One region of the Streptomyces sp. NPDC036984 genome, then DNA from elsewhere that is predicted to be linked to it. Evidence: riboswitches for the same ligand, from Rfam matches in the RefSeq annotation. Region 1 holds a riboswitch; the other holds the start of a gene.

The links. Region 1 has a riboswitch for cyclic di-AMP ahead of ACZ7DL_RS03200 (transglycosylase SLT domain-containing protein). Riboswitches for the same ligand answer to the same signal wherever they lie in the genome.
Region 2: another riboswitch for cyclic di-AMP. It lies ahead of ACZ7DL_RS26975 (M23 family metallopeptidase); the one in region 1 lies ahead of ACZ7DL_RS03200 (transglycosylase SLT domain-containing protein).

What each region holds. Positions count from the first base shown of each region.
Region 1 is NZ_JBVJRL010000001.1:688,507-693,799, reverse strand. Features, by position in the region: gene fahA (fumarylacetoacetase) at 198-1,415, opposite strand; gene ACZ7DL_RS03205 (HAD family hydrolase) at 1,977-2,789, shown strand; gene ACZ7DL_RS03200 (transglycosylase SLT domain-containing protein) at 2,846-3,331, opposite strand; cyclic di-AMP (ydaO/yuaA leader) riboswitch at 3,335-3,515, opposite strand; gene ACZ7DL_RS03195 (polyprenyl synthetase family protein) at 4,105-5,115, shown strand.
Region 2 is NZ_JBVJRL010000016.1:128,636-133,928, reverse strand. Features, by position in the region: gene ACZ7DL_RS26980 (alpha-galactosidase) at 1-1,251, shown strand, start outside; cyclic di-AMP (ydaO/yuaA leader) riboswitch at 1,560-1,716, shown strand; gene ACZ7DL_RS26975 (M23 family metallopeptidase) at 1,721-2,638, shown strand; gene ACZ7DL_RS26970 (SGNH/GDSL hydrolase family protein) at 2,860-3,645, shown strand; gene ACZ7DL_RS26965 (TetR/AcrR family transcriptional regulator) at 3,709-4,329, opposite strand; gene ACZ7DL_RS26960 (glutamate dehydrogenase) at 4,456-5,293, opposite strand, start outside.

The sequences.
Region 1 (5,293 bases):
GGGGGCCGTGCGGACGGTGCCGCGGTCCCGCGGGGTCGGTACGGCGCCCGCCGGGATGCCGGCGGTCACTCATGACGAACCAACCCGGTACAGGCACGCTTCCGTGCCCGCCGCTTGTGTCAAGCGGCGGGCACAAGAAGACGTCCACGGTGGACCGTGTCAACCGCCTGTTACGAGCCGTCGGGCGGTGTCGCGTCTCATCCCGCCACGACGCGCCCGCTGACCTCGCCCAGTCCCACCCGGCGGCCGTCCGCGCCGGGCGCCCAGGCCGACAGCGTCACCACGTCCCCGTCCTCCAGGAAGGTCCGCTTGCCGTCCGGGAGTTCGAGGGGGTCGCGGCCGTTCCAGGTCAGCTCCAGCAGGGAGCCGCGCTGGCGCTCGTCCGGGCCGCTGACCGTGCCCGAGCCGTACAGGTCGCCCGTGCGCAGCGAGGCGCCGTTGACCGTCATGTGGGCGAGCTGCTGGGCGGCGGTCCAGTACATGGTGGAGAACGGCGGCTCGGAGACCACATGGCCGTTGATGGCGACGGAGATACGGAGGTCGTAACCGCCGGGCTCCACGCCGGGCGCCGAGTCGTCCAGGTAGGGCAGCAGCGGGTGCGTGCGCTCCGGCGGCGCCACGCGCGCGTGCTCCAGCGCCTCCAACGGCGTGATCCACGCCGACACCGACGTCGCGAACGACTTGCCGAGGAACGGGCCGAGGGGGACGTACTCCCACGCCTGGACGTCACGCGCGGACCAGTCGTTCAGCAGGCACAGCCCGAAGACGTGCTCCCGGAAGTCGCCGAGCGTGACGGGGCTGCCCAGCTCCGACGGCACGCCGACGACGAAGCCGACCTCTGCCTCGATGTCCAGCCGGATCGACGGGCCGAAGACGGGCGCGGGGTCGGCCGGGCTCTTGCGCTGCCCGGACGGCCGGACGACGTCCGTGCCCGAGACGACGACCGTGCCGGAGCGGCCGTGGTAACCGATCGGAAGATGTTTCCAGTTGGGGGTGAGGGAGTCCTCGGCGTCCGGGCGGAAGATCTGGCCGACGTTGCGGGCGTGGTTCTCCGACGCGTAGAAGTCGACGTAGTCCGCCACCTCGAAGGGCAGGTGCAGGGTCACCTCGGACAGGGGGTGGAACAGCGGCTCGACCGTCGCGCGGTGCGCGGGGTCCGTGACCCAGGACGTGACGGCGCCCCGTACGTCCGACCAGGTGGTGCGGCCGGCGGCCAGCAGCGGGTTGAGGGTGGGACGGGCGAGCAGCGCGTGGTGGGGCGAGCCGAGCGCCGCGGCCGTGGCGCCCGCGTCGAGGACGTGGTTCCCGAGCCGGACGCCGACCCTCCGCTCCGTGCTGCCAGGGGGCGAGAACACGCCATAGGGAAGGTTGTGCGGACCGAAGGGGTCACCCTCGGGGACGTCGAAGGGGGGCATGTGGTGCTGCCTCACTCTCATCCGGGCCGTGCATGGCGATGGGTTCCATGTGGTCGCGCCACACGTTACGGCCGACCTGCGTGTCTTGGGCAGTGCCTCACGACCTGCTCGAAAGGTTGCTCGCACAGTGTCTGAAGAGTCCGTAATGCGCGGATAAGTCTTGCTGGAGGTGGTAATTCCGGCTTAGCGTCCTTTGGGACACGGGCGGGGTGGATCCGTTCCAGCGGGGGGACACGTGGGGGGACCCGTGGCCGGAAACGCCGTCAGTGTGCCCGTGGAGGCCGACCATGACGGGCCGGGGCTGATCATCAAGTTCGGTGACTACCCGCTGCATCACGGTGGGGTCGGCCGAGACGCTCCACCCGGGCCCGCCCCACCGGGCGGGCGCCTGGCCGCACCGGATGGGCGCCGGGCTCACCGGCCGTTGCGGGGAGCGGCTGCCGTCCGGGACCGCGGGCGCCGCCATCACGGCGTCTGTGCCCACCACTTGGGGGCGAGCAGCACGTAAGTGCGTGGAACGACAGGTGAGTCGGCGGGGCTCGGTGTCCGTATTCTCTGATCATGGCACCCACCCCCGCATATGCACTGATCGCCACCGACCTGGACGGGACGCTGCTGCGCGGCGACGACACCGTCTCCGACCGGTCGCTCGCCGCGCTCGCGCGGGTGGCGCGGGCCGGTGCCCGGCACCTGGTGGTGACGGGCCGCCCGGCCCCGCGGGTACGGCCCCTGCTCGAGGACCTCGGCTGCACGGGGCTCGCGGTGTGCGGGCAGGGCGCCCAGGTCTACGACGCCGGAGCCGACCGCCTGCTGTGGTCGGTCCGGCTGGACCGGGAGCTGGCCGAGACCGCGCTCGGCAAGATCGAGGCGGAGGTGGGGCAGGTCTACGCGGCGGTCGACCAGGACGGCGTGGACGGGCTCACGCTCATCGAGCCCGGCTACCGGATGCCCCATCCGACGCTGCCCGCGGTGCGCGTCGGCCGGCGGGACGACCTGTGGTGCGAGCCGATCAGCAAGGTGCTGCTGCGGCACGCCGACCTGTCCGACGACGCGTTGGCGGCCGTGGCGCGCTCGGCGGTGGGCTCGCTGGCCACGGTCACCATGTCGGGTCCGGGCACCGTGGAGCTCCAGCCGAGCGGGGTGACCAAGGCGACCGGGCTGGCGCTGGCCGCCGAGCGGCTGGGGATCGCCGCCGAGCGGGCCCTCGCCTTCGGTGACATGCCCAACGACATCCCCATGTTCGACTGGGCCGGCCGCGGTGTCGCCATGGCCAACGCCCACCCCGAACTCAAGGCGGTGGCCGACGAGATCTCCTTGTCGAACGAGGACGACGGCATCGCCGTCGTCCTCGAAAGACTGTTTCCGACCGACTGACCGGCACATCAGTAGCCGCCGGTCGGCCGGCGTGCTCCGCGCCGGCCCGCCGGCTGTCAGTACGCGCCGAACACGTTGTCGATCGACCCGTACCGCGCGGCCGCGTAGTTGCACGCGGCGGTGATGTTCGCGACCGGGTCGTAGACGTTGAACGACGTTCCGGCGACGTGGTACGCGTTGAACGTCGGGTCGATGACCTGGAGCAGGCCCTTGGACGGGATGCCCTTGGCGGCGTTGGAGTCCCACAGGTTGATGGCGTTCGGGTTGCCCGAGGACTCGCGGATGATGTTGCGGTAGATGCCGTTGTAGGTGCCCGGGATGCCCTTCTCGGCCATGATCGCGAGCGACTCGCGGATCCAGCCGTCCAGGTTGTTCGGGTACCCGGCGAGGGTGGTGGCGGCCGTCGTGGTGCCGGTGGCCGCGGAGGCGCCGGTCGCGCCGACGAGCGGCAGGGCGAGGGTGGCGACGGAGACGCCGGCCACGGCGAGGGTGCGGACGAGGCGGCTGTTGCGGGTACGGCGGGGCTGAGCGGCAGCAGACATGGGGAAGTTCCTCTCCGGCGCCTGCGAGGTGAGCTGTCGGGTTCGGGCGGGGAGGTGCCCGGCCGCGCCCTGGAGGAGGCACGGCTTTACCCCTAGCCGTTCCGGTCGGCGTGTGCCGTCCGGCCCGGCGGCTTACCTGGGTCCCCCGCTCCTGCCGTACGAATGAGTTCGTCGATGGGTTACGCGGGCGGCGGCAGGATTCGGCGTCCGCCCGACGGCCCGGAACGTATGCGAGAGCACATGTCGGGAACAAGTACCCGATGGGCGCAACGTTCCATTTGGCCTTGATCGACTCTGTATGGGGTGCTTGATCCTTTGCGACTGCCAACCCTCAACTCGCCGACGGTGCAAGGGGAAGGAGGGGTTCCGGCAGGTGAGGGGGTCCTGTGGGTGCGTGACCCAATTCACGAAATAGCAAAGTACTTCAAATCAGACATGGGGGATTAGGGGGATTCGATCCTGAAGTCGGAGTGGTGCGGAACCTCGGACGCGGTGCGCGTCGTTGTCGTAGGGGTCGGTGGAGGGTGAGGGGGTGACGGAGAGGGTTGAAAGCGGGGCACGGACATACTGCCCGAATTAGTGTTAAGTCGATAAATGTCCGTTCTTACCATCCGATCGAAAGCATGCCGGTCATGATCTGATACCGCCCGGGCTGGACCGGTGGGCGCTATCGGTGATCGAAAGAGGACCGGATACGCTGACTTGAGTGATGGCAGCGACCTATCGACAAACCGTGTAATCGCCAGCAGACACCAGCAGACAGGAGACCCCTCGTGACCGTCGTCGGGCCGTTCGGGCTGAGCGTGCGGGACCAGGCTCTGGAAGCCGATGTCCAGGCCGGATTGACGGCTGTCGAGGAAGGCTTGCTCGAGGCCACCAAGAGCGAGGTCCCGTTCATCACGGAGGCCGCGCAGCACCTCGTACGGGCCGGCGGGAAGCGGTTCCGTCCGCTGCTCGTGATGCTGGCGGCCCAGTTCGGTGACCCCTACGCGCCGGGTGTCGTGCCGTCGGCCGTGGTCGTGGAGCTGACCCACCTGGCCACGCTGTACCACGACGACGTCATGGACGAGGCCGCCGTGCGGCGCGGCGTGGACAGCGCCAACGCCCGCTGGGGCAACTCGGTCGCGGTCCTCACCGGCGACTTCCTCTTCGCCCGCGCCTCCCAGATCCTCGCCGACCTCGGCCCCGAGGCGGTCCGGGTGCAGGCCCTCGCGTTCGAGCGGCTGGTCACCGGCCAGATCCTGGAGACCGCGGGTCCCTCGGACGGGCGTGACCCGGTCGAGCACTACCTGGACGTGCTCGGCGGCAAGACGGGCTCCCTGGTGGCGGTGTCGTGCCGGTTCGGCGCGATGATGTCCGGCGCCGACGAGACGGTCGTCGACGTACTCACCCAGTACGGCGAACGCCTCGGGGTCGCCTTCCAGCTCGCCGACGACGTCCTGGACATCGCCTCCGACTCCCACGAGTCCGGCAAGACCCCGGGCACCGACCTGCGCGAGGGCATCGCGACCCTGCCGGTGCTCCGGCTGCGCGAGCGGGCCGCCCGGCTGGGGCTGGCCGAGGACATCGCGCTGTGCGAGCTGCTGGACTCCGACCTCAGCGACGACGCCCGGCACGCCGAGGCGCTGACCGCGCTGCGCGCCCACCCCGCGCTGGAGCAGGCCCGCCGGGACACCGTCCGGTACGTGGAGGAGGCGCGGTCCGCGCTGGCCCCGCTGCCCGAGTGCGACGCCAAGGCGGCCCTGCTTGAGCTGTGCGACGCGGTGGTGCACCGCGCCGGCTGACCCGGCCGCACCCCCGTACGGCGGCGCCTTCCGGTACGACCCCTACGGGTCGGGGGGAGAAGCCGCCCTCGTGTGTCATACCGCAGGCGTACACGGAGTTGGCTCCGAGGTCTGACGCTTCCTCACGGCCGATTTGGTCAGATGGAAACCACAGAAATCACCACTCCTCACCGATTCG
Region 2 (5,293 bases), on a different contig from region 1:
GGCGCGAGCCGCACCTGGCACGCCTACCAGCGGGCGCACGTCATCCCGGACGCGGAGCGGGACCGGCCCGTGCTGTTCAACTCCTGGGAGGCGACGTACTTCGACATCTCCGAGGAGCAGCAGGCCGCCCTCGCTCGCCGGGCCGCCGAGATCGGTGTGGAGCTGTTCGTGGTGGACGACGGCTGGTTCGGCGCCCGCACCAGCGACCGCGCCGGCCTCGGTGACTGGACGCCCAACCCCGACCGCTTCCCGCACGGGCTCAAGCCCCTCGCCGACCAGGTGCACGGCCTGGGCATGCAGTTCGGCATCTGGGTAGAGCCCGAAATGGTCAACCCGGACAGCGACCTGTACCGCGCCCATCCCGACTGGGTGCAGTACCAACCGGGACGAAGGAGGTCGGAGCTACGCAATCAGCTCGTCCTCAACCTCGCCCGTGAGGACGTGCAGGAGTACCTGTGGGGGCAGCTGGACGCGCTGCTCTCCAGCGCCCCGATCGACTATGTGAAGTGGGACTTCAACCGCTGTTTCACCGACGCCGGCTGGCCCGGTGAGCCGTACCCGCAGCGCCTGTGGGTGGACCACGTCCGCGCCCTGTACACCCTGCTGGACCGGCTGCGCGCCGCACACCCCGGGGTTGCCTTCGAGTCCTGCTCGGGCGGTGGCGGCCGGATCGACCTCGGCGTGATGAGCCGCACCGACCAGGTGTGGACCTCCGACAACACCGACCCGCTGGACCGGCTCGCCATCCAGCACGGCTTCACGCAGATCCACCCCGCGCGCGTGATGGCGGCCTGGGTCACCGACAGCCCGAACACCCAGCTCAACGGCCGGGTCAGCACGCTGCGCTTCCGCTTCGTGAGCGCGATGGCGGGCGTCCTCGGCGTCGGCGGCGACCTCACCGAGTGGACGGCCGAGGAACTGGCCGAGGCCCGGCGGTGGGTGGAGCTCTACAAGGAGATCCGGCCGATCGTGCAACGCGGGGAGCTGTACCGGCTGCGGCCCCCGACGGGCGGCTTCAGCGCCGTGCAGTACATGCGGGGGGAGGAGGCCGTGGTCCTCGCCTGGCTCCAGGCGCAGAGCTACGGCGAGCCGGTGCCGGCGGTGCGGCTGCGCGGACTCGACCCGACGGCGTCGTACGAATGCCGCGAAACGGGCGAAGTGTACCGAGGTGTGGTCCTGCTGCATCACGGACTGCGTACAGGACTCAAGGGTGACCTGGATGCGACGGTTCTCCGACTCCGCCGCATCTGAGCCGTCTGTCTGAATTGCTGCCTTCGGACCAACTGGCTGGGAAATAGGGCGTCGTGGCGGAAGGTCGCGTGAGCAGCGTCATATCCGTGACCGAGCGTCGCGCGTCATGTCCACGTAATAAGCCCACGGAAAAGGGAAATCAGACGGTGGACGGTGCGGGAATTCACGCTGGGTGACCATGAATTCCCGTAACCGATCACCCGAAACCCGAACAACGGGAACCTGCTGCTTGTTTCCGTACGTCTTGCTCGCTTACGTTCGCCACCAATCCGGACGGAACGCCGAATCCTGCCGCCGCCCGGAGTCCCCACATCCATGACCCGCGTTCGGCAGGAGCGGGGGACCCACCAGGTACGACTGCCTGTCCCGGTCTCCGCGACAGGCTAGGGGTGCAGCCGTGCGCGCACGGCCGGGCAGCTCCAGCCCGAACCCGACAGCTGACCTCGCAGGCGCCGGAGAGGAATGCGCCATGCCCGCGAAGGGTAAGCACCGACGTCCCAAGACCCCGCGTTTTTCCCGCTCCATCGCCGTCGCCGGAACCGGTGGCGCCGCCTTGGCCCTTCCGCTTCTCGGGGCCACCGGAGCGCACGCGGCCACCCCCGCGCAGGCGGTTACCGGAAAGGCCGTGCAGTCCCTTCCGGGCACGGTGAAGAAGGCCACCGCGCAGACGAATGCGACGGTGCGCACCTACACGGTGAAGTCCGGCGACTGCCTGGCGGCGATCGCCGACCAGCAGCACGTCGGCGGTGGCTGGCAGCGGCTCTACGACGACAACCGGCAGGCCATCGGCGACAACCCCGGGCTGATCCACCCGGGCCTCGAGCTGACGCTCGGCAAGAAGGCCGCGCCGGCCCGCACCGAGTCCGCCGCCCCGAAGCCCTCGGCCGCCCCGAAGTCCTCGCCCGCCCCGAAGTCCGCGTCCGCGCCCAAGTCCCCGGCGGCCAAGCCGGCCGCCGTCACCGCGCAGACCGCCGCCACCGGCTACACCCTCCCGGTGGCCGGCGCCACCATCGGCACCGCCTACCACGTGGCCGGCAGCATGTGGTCCAGCGGCTACCACACCGGCGTCGACTTCGTCGTACCCACCGGCACCTCCCTCAAGGCCGTCGCCGCGGGCACCGTCGTCTCCGCCGGCTGGGGCGGCGCGTACGGCAACCAGGTCGTCATCAAGCTGAACGACGGCTACTACGCCCAGTACGCCCACCTCTCGCAGCTCTCCGTCTCGGCCGGCCAGACCGTGACCGCGGGCCAGCAGATCGGCCTGTCCGGCGCCACCGGCAACGTGACCGGCCCGCACCTGCACTTCGAGATCCGCACCACGCCGGACTACGGCTCCGACATCGACCCGGTGGGCTACCTCCGCCAGCACGGCGTCGCCGTCGGCTGACGCCCGCTCGCTTCACCACCTGCCTGACACGCCGCCGAAGGCCGGACCCCGATCCCCGGGTCCGGCCTTCGGTGTGCCGACAGCCGTATTCCTGAATTGCAAATTCTTTAAGAGTGTCTCATCTCACCGTTCGTCAACCCCGCCTTACGGTCGCGTAAGTCACATCCGAAGGTGAATCATGGTCCGACGTGGCAGACGATTCGAAGAATGACAACAGATCAGTGATCGGGTCGTACGTGGCGGTGGGGGACAGCTTCACCGAGGGCGTCGGCGACCCCGGGCCCGACGGGGCGTTCGTGGGCTGGGCCGACCGGTTCGCGGTACTGCTCGCCGACCTCCGCCCCGAAGGCGACTTCCAATACACCAACCTCGCCGTGCGCGGGAAGCTGCTGGACCAGATCGTGGCCGACCAGGTCCCGCAGGCCGTCGACATGGCCCCCGACCTCGTGTCCTTCTGCGCGGGCGGCAACGACATCATCCGCCCGGGCACCGACCCCGACGAGGTGGCCGAACGCTTCGAGCGCGCCGTGGCCCGGCTGACCGAGGCCGCGGGCACGGTGATGGTGACGACCGGCTTCGACACCCGCGGCGTCCCCCTCCTCAAGCATCTGCGCGGCAAGATCGCCACCTACAACGGGCACGTCCGCGCCATCGCCGACCGGTACGGCTGCCCCGTGCTCGACCTGTGGTCCCTCAAGTCCGTGCAGGACCGCAGGGCCTGGGACAGCGACCGGCTGCACCTCTCGCCCGAGGGGCACACGCGGGTGGCGCTGCGGGCCGGGCAGGTTCTCGGCCTGGACGTCCCGGCCGACCCGGAGCAGCCGTGGCCGCCGCTGCCGCCCCGGGGCACCCTGGACGTCCGCCGCGACGACGTCCAGTGGGCCCGCGAGTACCTCGTCCCGTGGATCGGGCGCCGGCTGCGCGGCGAGTCCTCCGGGGACCACGTGACCGCGAAGGGCACGTTGTCGCCGGACGACATCAAGATGCGGATCGCCTCCGTGGCCTGACGCCCCGCCGTCCGCGCCCCGGACCGCGCACGCGCGCGATCCGGGGCGCACACGCGCGCGTGCTCAGCGCTCCCGCTCGGTCAACGCCGTCCGGTCCAGGCCCAGTTCCCGGGCGAGGGCGTCGTCCACCCACTCCTGCGCCCGGGACCGCGGCACCGCGCCCGGGTACGACGTGAGCTGCACCGCCAGCCCGTCCAGCAGCGCGGTCAGCCGCAGCGCCGCACCCGAAGGGTCCGCGCACACGAACTCGCCGGCCGCCACGCCCTCGGCGATGACCTCCGCGATCGCCGCCTTCCACTGCCGGTCCAGCCCCCGGCTGACCTCCCGCAGGGCGGGCTCGCGCAGGGCCACGGCCCAGCCCTCGATCCACAGCCGCCAGCCCTTGGCCTGCCCGGTCGGCGCGTACCAGCGCACCGCGGCCCGCAGTCGGCGCAGCGCGGTGGTCCGCCGCCCCAACAGCCTGCGCAGGTGCGCGAGGTCGTCCTCGGCCGCGTACGCGAACGCGGCGGCGACCAGCTTCTCCTTCGTCGAGAAGTGGTACAGCACCAGCGCGTTGCTCACACCGAGGGCCGAGGCCACGTCGGCGATCCTGACCGCCGCCACGCCCCGCGCCTCGATCTGCTCGATGGCGGCCCGCAGCAGTTCCTGCCGCCGCTCCGCCACGCTCAACCGCACTCTCGCCACGCGGTCACCCTAGTCGCTGCACCCGGTGCCACCGAAGTCGTGCGCCGGCCCCACGTCACACACACCCGCGCCGACCGCCGGCCCGGGCGGGCGGGGCCGCGGCCGGAGCGAGCGGAGCGCGCCCGGTCACCGGTACCACCCGAAGCGTTCCGCGATCACCGGCAGCCGGTCGGTCACCAGGGCGTGCGCCGCCGCCCGCGGGGTCGTACCGTCGGCCTCCGCCCGGTCGAGCACCAGGCCGACCAGGGCGCGCATGGAGCGCCGGAGGTACCCGAACGCCTCCTCGGCGTCCGCGCCGATGTCGCCGAACAGGGTCCACCACCACCAGGCGTTCGTCCCGGAGTTGACCACCACGTCCGGCAACACCGTCACCCCGCGCGCGGCCAGCAGCGCCTCCGCCTCGGGTACGACGGGCATGTTGGCGGCCTCGACGATCCAACGGGCCCGGATCCGCTCCTGGTTCCCGCGGTCGACCGCGTACGACACGGCGGCCGGCACCAGCACCTCCGCCTCCGCGGACAGCCAGGCGTCGCCGGGCAGTTCGCGGTCGCCGGGGCCCAGCACACCGCGGTCGAGGGTGCCGTAGCCGTCCCGCGCCGCCAGCAGCGCCTCGACGTCGAGCCCCGCCGGGTTGGCGATGGTGCCCTTGATGTCGGCGACGGCCACCACCGTCAGGCCGGCGCGCGCGAGGAAGCGCGCGGTGGCCCCGCCCATCGTGCCGAGACCCTGCACGGCGACCCGCGTGCCCGCGTACGGCACCGCCGCCCGGTCCAGGGCCGCCAGTACCGACTCGGCGACCCCGCAGCCCCCGGCCAGCTCGTCCAGGCCGATGCCGTCCACCTCCACCGCGAAGGCGTCCGCGAGCCGCTGCCGGGCCGCCGACTCGTCGTCGAGCAGCGGATACACCGCCTGGACGGAGGAGACCAGGCCCGCCTCGGCCGCCGCGCGGTCCACCAGCTCCTGG